4 regions of the Shewanella eurypsychrophilus genome follow, and region 2 is predicted to be linked to each of the others. Evidence: predicted binding sites of a transcription regulator. Region 2 holds the regulator's gene; each other region holds the start of a gene.
What was found. Region 2 encodes LexA, which represses DNA repair genes until DNA is damaged. Its sites were predicted from a motif close to TACTGTATNNNNATACAGTA; they were not measured.
Positions count from the first base shown of each region.

Region 1 (4,157 bases), 1.9 Mb from region 2:
ACCAGCAGCTTGAGCACGACGTCTCTGCTCTGCCATTGCAGCTTCGAATCCGGCTTCATCTACTGTGATATTGCGCTCTCGACAAACATCAGCCGTTAGATCCACAGGGAAACCATATGTGTCGTATAACTTAAAGGCTGTCTCACCATCGAGAATTTCACCTTTGAGGGTATTTAGAGCAGCGTCTAACATTCCAAGACCACGCTCTAGAGTGCGGGCAAACTGCTCTTCTTCAGCTTTCAGAGACTTTTCTACAATGGCTTGCGTCTCAACCAGACCTTTTGCTGCATCCCCCATCACTTCTATCAGCGTTGGAACCAACTTATAGAAGAAAGAGTCTGTTGCACCTAACTTGTTACCATGACGCACTGCTCGTCGAATAATACGACGAAGCACATAGCCGCGACCTTCATTGGATGGCATAACGCCATCAGCAATTAAAAATGCACATGAACGAATATGATCAGAAATAACGCGTAATGATTTATTTTCTAAATCGGTAACACCCAATATTTCAGCAGTCTTTTTAATCAGTGCCTGGAAGATATCAATTTCATAATTTGAATGCACGCCTTGCATAATAGCTGCAATTCGTTCAATCCCCATACCCGTATCAACTGATGGCTTAGGCAGTGGCAGCATGTCACCATTTGCTTGGCGATTGTATTGCATGAAAACGATGTTCCAGATCTCGATAAATCTGTCACCATCCTCTTCGGGGGTACCAGGACGACCGCCCCAGATATGATCGCCATGATCATAGAAGATTTCAGAACAAGGCCCACAAGGACCGGTATCACCCATTTGCCAGAAGTTATCTGAAGCGTATGGCGCTCCTTTATTGTCACCGATGCGAATTAAATTTTCAGCTGGAACGCCGATCTCTTTTGTCCAGATGTCATAGGCTTCATCATCAGTTTCATAGATGGTCACGCACAGGCGCTCTTTGGGAATTTTTAATTCTTGAGTCAAAAAGTTCCATGCAAAACCGATCGCTTCGCGTTTAAAATAATCGCCGAAACTAAAGTTACCTAACATCTCAAAAAAGGTGTGATGACGCGCGGTATAACCCACGTTATCTAAGTCGTTATGTTTGCCACCGGCTCTTACACATCTCTGTGAAGACGTTGCACGCGTATAACTACGCTTATCTTCACCAAGGAATACATCTTTGAACTGATTCATACCCGCGTTCGTAAATAATAAGGTCGGATCATTGACAGGTACCAGTGAACTGCTGTCCACAACCTGATGTTCATTTTTGCCGAAATATTCCAAGAAAGCAGTTCTTAGCGCTGCAGTGGTTTGATACATGAAATCACCCTGAGTTGAGATTGCGTAAATTATGAGCGTAGTGTTCGACGACGAATTGATGCTAATGACAGTCGTTTTATTAGTGACACTTACACTATTTTAAGCCGTATTATAAGCAGTCTACAGGATAACAACCAGAGTTTTAGGAGAGGATTATAGGAAAGGAGATATATCGTTTAACAAAACGGTTTGTTCTCTGGAGTATTGTGTCTTAGTGACTCATCATTAGGATCATGCTCCAGTACCTAAGTCATGTGATCCTGCGCAAAGTTCGTCGAACTATTTTAAAACCCGTTTTTTGCTTTTAAAGCAAGAATAGTCGCGGCGCGCAAGGTACGCTGCCGCGAAATAGTATGCCAGATGGCTCACGGGCTTGTTCATTAAACGTCAGATATTAACTGACTGAATTAAAAAACTTCACCAGTCTCGAGATCCACATTCTCATCGCCTGTAGCTGACTCTGCCGCATCTGGAGAGGCGAGTAACATACCACGAAGTGCAGTTTCAATTTCTGTCGCAATTTCAGGATGTTCAATTAGATACTTACCCGCATTTGCACGTCCCTGACCTATTTTATTGCCTTTGTAGCTGTACCAAGCACCGGCTTTCTCGACTAATTTATGTATCACACCAAGGTCGACTAATTCACCGGTACGGTTGATGCCTTTCCCATAAAGAATTTGGAATTCAGCCTGCTTAAACGGTGCGGCAATCTTGTTTTTAACCACTTTTACACGGGTCTCGTTACCGATAACTTCGTCACGATCTTTGATTGCACCGATACGGCGAATATCGAGACGTACAGAAGCGTAAAACTTAAGTGCATTACCACCGGTTGTGGTTTCAGGGTTACCGAACATGACACCAATTTTCATACGAATTTGGTTAATGAAGATAAGCATTGTATTGGTTTGTTTCAGGTTACCGGCAAGCTTACGCATTGCTTGGCTCATCATACGAGCCGCTAGCCCCATATGTGAATCACCGATCTCGCCTTCAATCTCAGCTTTTGGCGTTAGGGCCGCAACCGAATCGACGACGATGACATCAACGGCACCAGAACGGGTCAAGGCATCACAAATTTCCAACGCTTGCTCACCAGTATCGGGTTGAGAACAAAGTAGGTTATCGATGTCGACACCTAATTTTTTAGCATAAATTGGGTCTAAGGCATGCTCTGCATCGATAAAGGCACACACTCTACCTTCACGTTGAGCCGCTGCAATCACTTCTAGAGTCAGTGTCGTTTTACCAGAAGATTCAGGTCCGTAAATCTCTACGATACGTCCTAAAGGAAGTCCACCGGCACCCAGTGCAACGTCCAAAGAAAGAGAACCTGTAGAGATAGTCTCAACATCCATTGAGCGGTTCTCGCCCAGTTTCATGATAGAGCCTTTACCGAACTGTTTTTCAATTTGTCCTAAAACGGCATTCAGTGCTTTCTCTTTGTTCGCATCAATCTTCATTCCGATATCCTCTTCGCGCATAATCTAAGTCACGGCAACAATGCCGATATAAACTGGTGACGACTCCGGTATTTGAGCCAAGGAAAACTTTATCCTGCTCAAAAAGGCGTCTCAATATGAAAGCTAGTATACTGTACAATCATACAGTATCAAGTACTGATCATGATTATTTTCTTCTCTACATGTTCACTCAATTTAAAGCACTTGTTACAGAAGAAAAATTCAATCTGACTATTTATTTTTTAAAGACGCAACTGACTCGAAAAATTGCTAATATTGGCATCATATTTTTAAGGCAGCTCCGATGGAGCATCTTGCCTGTTCAATACCTCATAGAAAAAACGAGCTGTAGATGAATCCAATCGACACCCAAAGTTTAGAAAAACACACCCCTATGATGCGTCAGTACCTGACGCTCAAGGCCGAAAACCCTGACATGCTACTTTTTTATCGTATGGGTGACTTCTACGAGCTTTTCTACGACGATGCCAAGAGGGCATCCGAACTTTTAGGTATTTCACTCACCGCTCGCGGTAAGAGTGGAGGTGATCCTATTCCCATGGCAGGGCTTCCCTATCATGCCGTGGAAGGTTATCTCGCCAAACTGGTGCAACTTAGGGTCTCTGTTGCTATCTGTGAGCAGATCGGCGATCCAGCCACCTCCAAGGGACCTGTTGAGCGAAAAGTTGTTCGTCTCGTCACACCGGGAACTTTGACCGATGAGGCCTTATTGCAGGAGAGACAAGATAACCTGCTTGCCGCGGTATACCATGGGAAGGTAGGCTTTGGTTATGCCACCTTAGATCTCAGCTCCGGCCGCTTCGTTGTCAGTGAACTTGACACTAAAGATGCATTAGAAGCTGAGCTACAACGCACTAATCCAGCAGAGCTTCTCTATAGCGAAGATTTCAGTGAGATGTCTCTTATCAAAGGATTCAATGGCAAGCGCAGGCGTCCTGAATGGGAGTTTGATTTTGACACTTCACGTAAGTTGCTCTTAGATCAGTTTAAGACTAAAGATCTTCGTGGCTTCGGTCTCGAAAACGTTCGTTTGTCACTCCAAGCTGCCGGCTGTCTGATGCAGTACGTCAAAGATACTCAAAGGACCGCTCTGCCCCACATCAACTCTATCGTGCTATTTAATCAAGATGACAGCATCGTCCTCGATGCAGCCACAAGAAGAAACTTAGAGCTGACAATCAACCTACAAGGTGGGCGAGAAAATACCTTATCGGCAATCTTGGATAATACGACAACCCCCATGGGCAGTCGTATGTTACAGCGATGGATCCACGAGCCATTGAGAGATCGACAACAGGTTGAATCTCGCCTAGGAGCTCTCGATGAGTTACTCAATAGTGGACTATTTGATACGTT
Region 1 covers NZ_CP045503.2:4,203,868-4,208,024, forward strand. The annotation lists gene alaS (alanine--tRNA ligase) at 1-1,314, opposite strand, end outside; gene recA (recombinase RecA) at 1,722-2,780, opposite strand; gene mutS (DNA mismatch repair protein MutS) at 3,133-4,157, shown strand, end outside.
Region 1: recA (recombinase RecA) is a predicted target of LexA. The motif match lies at 2,910-2,929, and genes of this name have one in related genera.

Region 2 (4,157 bases):
AGTCCATGGACTGTGGTCATCTGATTGAAGAAGTTAGGTTCTATCAGCTGCAGTCCTGGTTGAAACAGTTCAGCACGAATTACCATCGCCATGGCGCCACCCGTGAGGAACATGATAAAACTGAACCAGAGGTAGAGTGTGCCTATGTCTTTGTGGTTGGTGGTGAACAGCCAACGTTTTATGCCCGAAGGGTGCTGCTGGTGATGTTCATCATGGTGCTCGCTGGCTTCTTCGACCTGGGCGATTTCCATATTTGGTTCCGCTTCGCGGGTTAAAGTATTCATATTGCCTCCCTATTGGCCATGCTGACTGACGTCAGATGCCTGAACCATATCGCCTGTGTTGTTATCCCAAGCGTTACGTTCATAAGTAATTACTGCGGCAATTTCTTGCGCGGTTAATTGCTTTCCAAAAGCCTGCATCGCAGTGCCCGCCTTGCCATTGATAACCATCTCTAAGTGATCTATTAATGGTCCAGTGGTGATTGGGCTGCCTTTCATTGGAGGGAATACGCCAGGTAGACCCATGCCGTTGGGCTGATGACAGGCGGCACATCGAGACATGTAGACCTGTTCACCTTGGGCCATAAGCTCATCCATGGAGAGAGATTTACTCAAGGAGGCTTGGGCATCTGCCGCGGCTGCGCTGGCTTGATTTTTTTGTTCTGCTATCCAAATGTCGAAGTCGGCTTGGCTCAGGGCCTCGACCACGATAGGCATGAAGCCATGATCTTTGCCGCAGAGTTCGGCGCATTGGCCGCGGTAGGTACCTGGTGTATTGATACGCGTCCATGCTTCATTGATAAAGCCCGGATTAGCGTCTTTCTTGACGGCAAATGCGGGAACCCACCAGGAGTGGATCACATCTTCCGATGTCATCAGAAAGCGTATTTTTTTATTGATAGGAAGCACTAAGGGCTTATCGACTTCTAGGAGGTAGTTCACTCCCTTCTCTTCGGTTCCCTCAATCTGCTCTCTTGGCGTTGAGAGTAAACTATAGAATTCTATATCTTGATCGAAATAGCTGTAATGCCATTTCCATTGAGAGCCTGTGATCTTGATGGTGATGTCGGCATCACTAGGATCTTCCATGGCGATTAAGGTCTTTGTCGCCGGAATAGCCATAAGGATAAGTATGATGAAAGGGGTAACGGTCCAAGCTATCTCGACCTTAGTACTTTCGTGGAAATTGGCTGCGACGGCACCCTTAGATTTACGATGGTTGATCATGGAATAGATCATCACACCAAAAACCACAACACCGATGGCGCAACAGATATACAGGATGATCATGTGCAGGTTGTATACCTGGCCACTGATATCTGTAACGCCCTTTGTCATATTAAGGGGCATTTCTGATGCCAAAACGTATGGCGTAAACAGCAACGCCAGAAAACTATACAACACTCGCTTCACTAGACTTCTCCTCTGTCAAAAATTAAGACAAAGAAGAGTCACACAGTAAGTCTCTGCTCTATGCAAACTCTTCAGTTCCCAAAAAAGCAACGATGACTTCAAAGTGCAGTGGCGGTTTACCTGTTATTTTAGTTTGGTAGTCACTGACTACCAGAGTTAACCACACTCGCACCTACGGCTGAATATATCAGTACCGATCTCAGCGAGGTAAATATCTGGCCTTTTACAGATGGCAGAATTTTACTACGCCGACTACTAAATCGTTTGGATATAACAAATTATCGTTGTTATCACTCTAACTTACTTGGTGTTGAAATATTGATCAAGATCACTTTTAGCGAAACTTTTAAATATTTTAAATAAAAATCAGACACAAAAAAGTCCCTCACGGGACTTAAATAGTCAATTTCTATTCGCTATATTGACTCGAGATCAGTGCAGAGAAACAAATAAACTGGCCTGGCTGAAGTGAGTATCTGTTTGGCGGTGGGGCTTAGCATGTAAGTGACTATTCGCATCCTCAATGACAATACCTAGGGCGCGCGCACTTTTTTCTACCAGTTTGAGTCGGCGATTGTCCCTTGAATCTAAGGCACTAGTCCAGCAGATGACGGCACTGGATGTACCACTGGTGAGCGCCTTCTCCATGGCCCATAAGGTTTCGACTTCGTCTTTAGCATGAACGAGAAGGACGCGGTCCATTCTGACTCCTGCTTCGGCTAACATCTGCTTGTAACCTATGTTAGGAGGACTGATCAATACAATCCATTGCCCCTGATGGCTCAAAGTAGCAAGCTGATTACTCACTTTTCTCAGCTCCACGCGGCCCTGAGTGTGGGTGCTAACTGTGGTGATACTCGCATTGCTTTGTTCGATGGACACTTGGTCAAGGGGATTCGACCATAAACCTGGGTGTCTAGGGCTGTTTCCGATTAAATCATTCATTGCCAAGCTCCTTCGTCAATCAGCGAAATCAATTATTGCCAGTCGCCGTTACGGATCACACCAACAGCTAGGCCTTCAATGGTCAGGCTTTGGCTGGTGAGATCAATAATAATGGGCGAATACTCTTCATTTTCCGCATGTAGATAAACCATGCTGCCTTTTTTCTCAAAACGTTTTACTGTTACGTCGTCTTCAACTCGTGCTACTACTACTTGACCATTTCTTGCTTGTTCTATTTTGTGAACAGCAAGTAAGTCACCCTCGAGAATGCCGATATCTTTCATGCTATCGCCACGCACCCGAAGGAGAAAGTCAGCACTGGGGCGGAACATAGCTGGATCAACTTGGTAATGTTGTTCGATATGTTCTTGAGCGAGAATAGGCTCTCCTGCTGCGACTTGACCTATCAAGGGTAAGCCTAACTCTTCCGGCTCCGCAGCTTGGGTTAATCGAATGCCACGTGAGGTGCCGGGAATTATCTCTATGCAGCCTTTCTTTGCTAATGCTTTTAAATGCTCTTCAGCCGCATTGGCACTCTTGAAACCTAAACGTTTAGCAATTTCAGCACGGGTTGGCGGCATACCAGTATCGGAAATATTACGCTTGATGAGCTCAAGGATTTCGGCTTGTCTTGGTGTCAAAGGTCTCATTATGAATCCTGTCTTTCTATACAGTTACTGTCAGTATATACAGTATTGTGACCAGTGCAAGGATTAACCAAGTTTTATCATAGTTTCAATATTTATGATTTAAGTTCAACAGTTAAGCTGGCCAGTATTTCTCTCGTTGAATTTGAGTCCTTAGCTAATATATTACTGACCATGACTTATAAGTGGCTTTTATTAATGACATTAGGGCTATCTCTGCTTTATCTGGTATTCTATACGGTTATTAAGATGGCTCACATTGCATAAGAAAATGTCTAAAAAAGATTCTCTTTGGTATAAATCATTACGTTGGATTCAAAAACAGTTGGTACTGACTGTCGTCGTGCCCCATGAACCTTTCGTCGATCTCAATTTGGACCCTGATAAGCCAGTGGTTTATGTGATGAAGACTGAGTCTCTCAGTGACATTGCAGCATTGAGTGAAATCACCAGTAAGTATGGACTGCCAAGCCCATATGATGACCTTGTGGTCGATGGTGGAAAGACACCAAGAGTCGTATGTTTAGAGGGAGCTAAGCCTCTATTTGGCCAAAGGAAAAGTAACGAATTTTTCTTAAACAGTTTTATGGAACTGTTGAAGGTGCATAAGCAGAAGCCAGAGCTGGACATACAGTTAGTGCCTGTGAGCCTGTACTGGGGACGAACTCCTGGTAAAGAAGACGATACGATGAAGGCGGCAGTGCTTGAGCGTCAAAATCCAACCTGGCTTCGCAAGTGTCTGATGATTCTTTTTTTAGGACGACACAACTTCGTTCAATTTTCTAATGCTGTTTCAATTCGTCATATGGCTGATGAGCATGGCACTGACAAGCGGATTGCTCATAAGCTAGCTCGAGTCGCTAGGGTTCACTTTAGCCGTCAGCGTAAGGTGATGACCGGACCCGTTTTACCTAAGCGTCAGGTGCTTTTCCAAGACCTATTAAATTCAGAATCTCTCAAAAAAGCGATTCTCGAAGAAGCGGCGAGTAAGAAAATATCGGAAACCGAGGCTAGAGCTAAGGCGATGGAGTATCTGGATGAAGTCGCTGCAGATTACTCAGAGAGTCTAGTTCGTATTGCTGAACGCTTCTTGACCTGGCTGTGGAACAAACTCTATAAAGGCATCAATATTAGAGGAGCTGAACAGGTT
Region 2 covers NZ_CP045503.2:239,565-243,721, forward strand. The annotation lists gene ctaD (cytochrome c oxidase subunit I) at 1-251, opposite strand, end outside; partial or broken gene coxB (cytochrome c oxidase subunit II) at 303-1,415, opposite strand; gene FM038_RS01075 (cell division inhibitor SulA) at 1,848-2,360, opposite strand; gene lexA (transcriptional repressor LexA) at 2,393-3,010, opposite strand; gene plsB (glycerol-3-phosphate 1-O-acyltransferase PlsB) at 3,279-4,157, shown strand, end outside.

Region 3 (4,157 bases), 580 kb from region 2:
GTATGCAGCTGTGTAGTATTGGTGTGGGTCACCCGTAGTACGATACTACGGGTATTTGGGTTAATTGAGCGCGCTTTAGTTATCTAGATGCTTCTTCAGTTTACGTAGCGCAGCCTTAACTTTCTTGGTGTTTTCAGGGCCCATGCGAACCAGTAGTTTTTGCGCATTAGGCAAAGCCTCTAGCTGAGGGTCGACAAACTGATAGTTAACACTGATCCCGTCTAATTCGATTGGTTGCTCTATAATTGGCGCAGCTAGCATGACGTCAATAGCTTCTAGCATACGTTCATTAAAGCTTATTTTGCTATAACCTAATTCTTCAAAGGCCTCAGCTAAAAGAGGAGTCAGATCTTTATAAGTTGCCGCGAGCTGTTGCTCATCTAAATGGGTAATAAAATCAGCATAGAGATCATATCTATGGTAACTATCTGGATTTAGATAAGTTTTGTTGGTGATATCAGAAACGGTAAAGCTACGATTAGGTGCTTTGAGCGGGCTAACCTTTCTGGCTAACTCGCCTTGAGCCAGGTTATCGATAAAGACAACAAAGTGTCTCACCAGGTTCTCCTCGACTAACAGAGGTTCAATCTTCATGCCGTCGGCCATGACCACTGTTTTGTTATGCACGTAGCCATCGCTTTCGCTTAAGCTAGGTAAAGGTTCGACCTGAGGTAAGGGGTCAATTTCAACCACTTCTGCTTGGGTAACTTCAACTATTTCAGGTTCTGGAATAGCGGCGATAATCTCAATGGGCTCATCGGGAGTCATTTCAGGTATTTGTAGCGGAAGTGGCTCTGGAATTGGGGTCGGTTCGTCGCTGTTTAAGTAGTAATACGCGCCACCAGCAATGAGTGCGGCAACTGCAACGGCAACGATTGCTAAGGTATTAGTATTAGCTGACTTCTCTTGCGGTGCGATTCTATCTTCTTGGTTGACTTGCATGTAATACCCTTTATAAATACGACTCGGTAACAGGAAGTGACTATTTTAGGCATTACGCCAAAAAGAGGACCTCTCCATTTTGCAAAAATTAACGGCCATGTCTAGAGAAGTTGACCGAATTAAAGAATAATTAATTCAAGAACAATTAACGGACTCGTTACTCTAGGTTAAGCTTGAACGAATTGTTCTCTATCCCCTAGCCAGCGCTGAACGATACTGTCGACGTTATCCGGTACCTGCTCCATGATGTGGACGGCCAGTTTCTGAATATGTGGGATCAGTGCTTGGTCTCTGACTAAGTCGGCAATCTTCATGTCGGCAATGCCAGTTTGCTTAGTGCCGAGTACTTCGCCTGGTCCACGAATTTCTAGATCTTTCTGAGCGATAATAAAACCATCATTACTCTCTCTGAGCACACCAAGCCTTTTGGTTGCGGTGGCAGACAGTGGTGATTTATACATAAGTACACAATGACTGGCGATAGCGCCACGGCCAACTCGACCTCTGAGTTGGTGCAGTTGTGCTAAACCTAAACGTTCGGGATTTTCGATGATCATTAGGCTGGCATTGGGTACATCTACGCCAACTTCAATCACAGTGGTCGCGACCAATAAATTGAGTTCGCCGGACTTAAATTTGGCCATTATGGCCTGTTTTTCTGCGGACTTCATACGGCCATGGACCAGTCCAATTTTTAGCTCAGGTAGTGCCAGAGTTAGCTCCGCAGCCGTATCTTCAGCTGCTTGGCACTCGAGAACCTCAGACTCTTCGACTAAGGTACAGACCCAGTAGGTTTGCCGGTTATCTGTGGTGGCCGCATGACGGACTCTTTCGATGAGTTGATTTCGCTTGGTATCGGCCACTGCTACCGTGGTCACTGGAGTTCGCCCTGGTGGCAGCTCATCAATCACTGAGGTATCTAGATCGGCATAGGCTGTCATGGCTAATGTGCGAGGAATGGGGGTAGCCGTCATGATTAACTGATGCGGATGAAATCCTTGGCTGATGCCTTTTTCTCGTAAGCCAAGTCTCTGATGAACGCCGAATCTATGTTGTTCATCGATAATGATCAGGGCAAGATTGTTGAAGACAACTTGTTCTTGGAATATGGCATGGGTGCCGATAACGATATTAGCCTCACCAGACTCAATATCTTGCAAAGACTGTGCTCTGGCCTTGCCCTTTATTTTACCGGCTAGCCAGCCGACTTTTAACCCTAAAGGCTCGAACCAGAGAGCGAAGTTCTCGGCGTGTTGCTCGGCTAACAATTCAGTCGGAGCCATCATGGCAACTTGGTAACCGTTTTCGATGGCCTGCAGTGCTGCGAGTGCTGCCACTAAGGTTTTTCCTGAGCCTACATCTCCCTGAACTAAACGCATCATGGGGGAGTTTTTTTCTAGATCGGCACAAATATCAGCGCCGACTCTTTGCTGTGCGCCCGTGGGTTTGAAGGGTAAAGCGCTTAAAAATGGATTGAGTAGCTTACCTGTTGCAGCCATAGGAACTGCATGATCGCGATTGCTGCGTTGACGCAGTTTGAGCATACTCAAGTTATGGGCTAGAAGTTCTTCCTGGATCAGGCGTTGTTGAGCCGGGTGATGACCTTGTTCAAGATCGAACTGTGACACTTGATTATTAGGCCTGTGGAGTAAGTCTAATGCCTGCTTGAGACTCATATTACTCGGCTGGAGTTGAGGCGGCAGTAATTCCTGTAATCCGCCATTGTCGAGCATGGTTAAGGCTTGCTCTGTCAGTTTGATCCAGCTTGCCTGTTTTAACCCTTCGGTTGTAGGGTATACAGGTGTGAGGGTATCACTCATCACCATATCTGAGTCATCATGGATCAGCTTATATTCCGGATGGATGATTTCTGCCTGGTGCTTACCACGTCTAATTTCACCATAGGCTCTGATGGTTGCACCATTGACTAAGCCATTTTTCTGCGCCACGGAGAAATTAAAAAACCTTAGGGTTAAATAACCCGTGTCGTCTCTTACGGTACAGGTCATCATACGTTTGCGACCCTGTATGATTTGACTCGATTGAATTGTCGCTTCTATCGTGCCGTAACTACCAGGGTAGAGTGAGGCGATCGGAAAAATCTGAGTGCGATCTTCATACCTTAAAGGCAGATGAAAAAGCAGGTCTTGCACAGTATTGATGCCGAGCTTAGCCAGGCGTTCGGCCATTTTTTTAGCTACGCCTTTCAGTTCTGTGACAGGAACTAGATCGAGTCTCTTCACGCCCGGTACCATTTTATTGCTGAGTGTTATTTAAGCTAAACACTCAAACACTGTATTTATATACATATACTATCAGATAATTCAGTGATGGCAATCTTGCTGGGTGATTGCTATATATCAAAGTTAAAGCCAGCCCTTCTGTTTAGCGATACGTGCCGCGTCTATTCGGTTGGTAGCGTTAAGCTTGCTTATGGCTTCAGATAAATAATTTCGTACCGTACCTTCAGCAATGAACAGGCTGGTGGCTATCTCTGCGGTAGATTTTCCGTCTCCAGCTAAGCGAAGAGCACGGCGCTCTTTATCGTTAAGAGGATCTACTTCATCACCTATGGCCATAATTGCCAGCTCTGGGTCGATAACTCGCTTCCCCGACATGACTTGGTGTATGGCTTTAATAAGACTGTCGGAAGGTGCGTCTTTGAGCAAGAATCCGCCAGCGCCCGACTCAATAGCACGCTTAATATAGCCAGCTCTGCCAAATGTGGTGAGAATAATTACCTTGATAGAAGCGTGTTGTTGGCACCATTTGGCAAGCTCTAATCCTGTCAGGCCCGGCATTTCAATATCGGTTAGCAGAAGATCGTAGCTATTGGCTTTTAACAGAGATAGTGCTTCATTCCCATCGCTGGCTTGGGTGACTTCAAACTCGCCATCTAAGCTCAAAAGTGCTGCTAGTGCGCCTCTGACCATAGCTTGATCTTCTGCTAGTAATATCTTCATCCTGGATTAACCTTTGGTTATGACTCTTGTGCCGGAAACGTAATGGTGAATCGACATTGCTGATCCACCACATAATCTAGCTTACCCTGGAACGCTTTCAAGCGTTCCCGTATCCCTTTTAAACCATTACCTTCAATGATGTGTGTTATCTGTCCGTTATCTGTGATGGAAATGCTTATCTCATCTGCAGACTCACCAAAGATAAGGCTGCAGTGATCGGCCTGGCTATGGCGAAGAATATTATTGCACAGC
Region 3 covers NZ_CP045503.2:5,514,034-5,518,190, reverse strand. The annotation lists gene FM038_RS23645 (DUF3014 domain-containing protein) at 76-942, opposite strand; gene recG (ATP-dependent DNA helicase RecG) at 1,110-3,185, opposite strand; gene FM038_RS23635 (response regulator transcription factor) at 3,309-3,905, opposite strand; gene FM038_RS23630 (sensor histidine kinase) at 3,923-4,157, opposite strand, start outside.
Region 3: recG (ATP-dependent DNA helicase RecG) is a predicted target of LexA. The motif match lies at 3,234-3,253, and genes of this name have one in related genera.

Region 4 (4,157 bases), 2.6 Mb from region 2:
GAGTCTGAAATGCCCAAGGACAACTGACCCGTTGACAGTACAGGTTCATTTTTAGGATCGGTGCCATCACTTCCACAGGCACTGAACAGTAGGAAAGAGGATACTAAGAGTGCAGAAGTTGTTTTCATTGTGGGGTCTACTTTATATGAATTTTTTCTAATGCTACTCCTTTGTAGGTGCTGAATTTTGATCTGTATCAATGATGGATCAAAGGTTGACCGCGTTACGACTAAGGTCTAATTGCTGGCGTTAGGTTTGTTTTGCTGTGATAAGCCGAGTGAAAATGGCATAAGCTTTGATATGGTAATGACTGAGTAAAGTGAGGTTGCACTGCGAAATTGAACTTGTTTCGCCGTTATTGATCTGTGTCAAAATTGAGTTGAAATAGTTAAAGTCCTGTTCTTTTCTGTGAGATGATGATTTGGTCCCTTACAAATAATTATAAAATCAGCTATTTCTTTTAGAACCTAAATGAGGAATGTCAAATGAGTGATTTAGACCACAGAGGCGGTGTTAAAGAAGTTAACCTTGTTGTCAGGCATTTAAAATTAGAGGGGATCACAGCTAAGAATAAGCAAGTCATCTTAGATAAGATCGATCGAATTATCGGCATTGATAGTGTGTCATTTGATGAGGACACGGCGACATTAAATTTGGCTTATGATGCGACACATTGTGATCTTGACCTGTTTCAGCAACTTATTCAAGAGGAAGGGGCTGACTTATCTCATAGTATGTGGACCAGAGTGAAAGAGGGTTATTACAAATATGTCGATCAAAATGTAAAAGACAATTCTGAGCATGATCCCTATTGCAATAATGCTTTACCTAAGGCTCTACCAGGAAGCAGGAAACATTAGTTAATCAACACTTAATTTTAGGGATATCTTGCCAACAAGTGGTGTATTGTGGCGTCAGCAATTCTCGCCTCATGTGCCATTTGGGCGTAATGCCTTGGGCCGCCATAAACACTGAGTGAGAGCCGTATCTATGGTTAAGTGAATCATAGACCTTCATTAGTTCGGGGTTTCTAGGGCTGGCAAAGAGATCCAATTGATTATTGGTTTCATTACTTAAGTCAATCAAACCCACACCCACTTTATAATAGCGAACTCCAGTGCGAAAATGTTGCTTGGCAATACGAGAAATGACTTGAGTGATCTCACCTATTTCATTGGTAGGGAAGGCGAATCTATGGGTGAACTTAAATCCTGTGGGCTGTTCGTCATAGGGAGAATTCGAAGCGAAAACAATCATCACCGAGCATAGCGAGTCTTGCTCTCTTAACTTGCTGGTGGCTATATCGGCATGTTTACTGAGTGCTTGCTGCAGCGAGGTACAATCAGTGATCCGCTCTCCCATGCTGCGGGTAGAGAATATCTGCTGTTTATCTGCTCTGGCCTGATCCCAACCCTTGCAAGGTTCCCCATTAAGTTCTCGTACCGTACGCTCCATCTCGATACTGAACTGTTTCTTGGCCAGTCCAGGTGCCATTTGAGAGAGTGCGTAGGCCGATTTAATTCCCATCAGATCCAGCTTATTCGATAAGCGCCGACCAATGCCCCAGACATGACTTGGCTTTATCTGCGAGAGAATCGCTTTTCGTTGGGCCGAGTTATCGATGACACAGACTCCATTGTAGTCTGCGAGTTTCTTAGCGGCATGATTGGCTATCTTAGCTAAAGTTAAGGTTTCGCCCATGCCCACAGACACGGCTAATCGGGTTTCTTTCCATACTGCACGCCTTATCATTTCCCCCTGTTTTATCAGGCAAGGAATGGCGGGATAACAGCGCTTAAATGACAGAAATGATTCATCGATGCTGTAAATATGCTGTTCGGGAGCGAAACGGCCAATGACTTCCATCATATTATTGGACAGTGAACCATACAATTCATAGTTTGAGCTAAGGGCAATAACGCCGAATCGGTCACATTGAGCTTTTATTTTAAAATAAGGCTCAAACTTGGGGATCCCAGCATCGATAGCTTGGCGATTTGCCGCCACAATACAGCCATCGTTATTTGATAGTACGACAATTGGACGGCCACGCCATTCGGGACGAAATACTTGCTCTGCGCTGCAATAGAAAGAGTTTGCATCGACTAAGGCAAACATAAGCGTTTCATATGATTATTGCAGTCAATTATTTTCAATGAAAACCATCCTATTTGCGCATTGGTGTATTTGTCAGCAGCGGGTTAGGGCGATGGCAGCGAATGGAGCGGATCACGACGCCTTCGACACTGAATTGGTCATACTCATGTATGGCAACAGGTTGATTTTCTTCATTAGCAGAAAGTAATAATCGCCGTTTGGTATCAATTATTTTGCAAACAAAGTTACCGTTGTAATTTGCCACTATCACATCTTGGTTTTGCACTTTTACATGCCTGTCTACGATAAGGATATCACCGTCATAAATGCCGACATTCTGCATTGAGCCTCCATTGGCTTGGCCAATAAAGGTGGCGCTGGGATGCTCTATGAGTAACTCATCTAAGCTTAAGGGCAATTGCTTGTAATCGGCAGCTGGGCTCTCGAAACCAGTAATACCCGCACTGGCCGATATAGAGATCACTTTCATCATGGTTACTTCACTGTTAACTGTATGTTTATACAGTGATAAGTTTAGCAGTAATCTTCATGTAGGCAATCTTTTTCGATCTGCTGTTTAGCCCTTTTGAGAACTAGGCTGCATCTCCTTGTATTAAAAAGCAGAAATAGTCGATGTAAACTACATTTATAAACAGGAGAGGCGTTTATGAGTGTTTGAAACTAATGGAGGAGTACCGTGAAATGTTTTCAGATGTTGATGGCACTTAGCCTATCCTTGTGGTTATCGACAATGGTGTTAGCCGAAGATATCGAGGTGACTATTTATGCCGATGCAAATTATCCACCTTATTCCTACTTCGAAGAGGGGGAACTGAAGGGCATTTACACTCAAATTATCAAGGTCGGCGTGTCGCGAATGAAAGGCTATAAGGTTAATCTTGTCGCCGTTCCTTGGAAGCGAGGCTTGCGCTTAATTGAAAATGGTGAAGGTTTTGCCATTTACCCTCCCTATTTTCATCTCGAAAAAAGACCTTATATCTGGCCTTACTCTATGCCTATCTTGGATGAAAGAGTGATTGTCATGTGCCGAGAAGAGCTATTTTTCAGGGCGCTGAGGTTGAATTGGCCTGAAGATTATTATGGACTCGTTATCGGTATTAACGCGGGGTTTCATTTAGGAGGCGACGCTTTCTGGCAAGCGGTCAAGGAGGGAGAAATCAGTGTCAGCGAGGTGAAAGGAAACCGAGAAAACATTTTACAGTTGGGGCTTAAGCGTATCGATTGCTATCTCAATGACAGGATCTCTATTTTGTGGGAGCTTAAACAACTCAAGTTAACTGGCGAGTATGATGAAGCTGGTAAACACGTAGTGCTAATGGAAGGTGCCACAGTGAGTATAGAGCAAGGCTTTGTCGGTTTTACCAACATGGATAAAGGAAAGTACCCATTTAAAGAAGATTTTAAGAAGCAACTCGATAGCGCTATATACAATATGCGCAGAACAGGTGAAATGCAAAAAATCGTCAACGACTTTTTGCGCTAAGCTCGGGTACAAAAATTCTACCATTTCGTCATCAATGTGCCTTTAATTGAAAAACTGAGGTACAAATCACTCCTGCTACAAGGTCTCGCTACCTGCGACTTTCGACATTTTTTGCTTAGCCACTCACTTAACTTCATGATTAAACCTGCTCTGGCATGCTTATTGTCAGTTAATGTTTTTCAAATGAGATGAATTTGGTAGAATAACGGTAATTAAAGGAGAGTTATCAATGTCAGTTTATGTAGTGGGCCATAAGATCCCAGATTCAGATTCAATTTGTGGTGCTATTGCACTTGCACACCTTAGAAATCAGATCGGTGAGCCGTCTATTCCTGCTCGTTTAGGTGAACTATCACCTGAAACCGCATTTATCTTAGAAAAATTTGGTTTTGAAGCGCCAGAATTTAAAACCAGCTATGCCGGTGAAGAGGTCTTTATCGTCGATCATTCTGAGCTGACTCAAGCGCCGGATGATATCGCCGAAGCGACAATCGTTGGAATTGTTGATCACCATAAGCTAGGTGATTTAACCACATCGACGCCATTAGAGTGTTGG
Region 4 covers NZ_CP045503.2:2,793,984-2,798,140, forward strand. The annotation lists gene FM038_RS11805 (DUF4382 domain-containing protein) at 1-128, opposite strand, end outside; gene FM038_RS11810 (cation transporter) at 486-860, shown strand; gene FM038_RS11815 (Y-family DNA polymerase) at 865-2,118, opposite strand; gene FM038_RS11820 (LexA family protein) at 2,168-2,587, opposite strand; gene FM038_RS11825 (substrate-binding periplasmic protein) at 2,795-3,601, shown strand; gene FM038_RS11830 (manganese-dependent inorganic pyrophosphatase) at 3,831-4,157, shown strand, end outside.
Region 4: FM038_RS11820 (LexA family protein) is a predicted target of LexA. The motif match lies at 2,606-2,625, and genes of this name have one in related genera.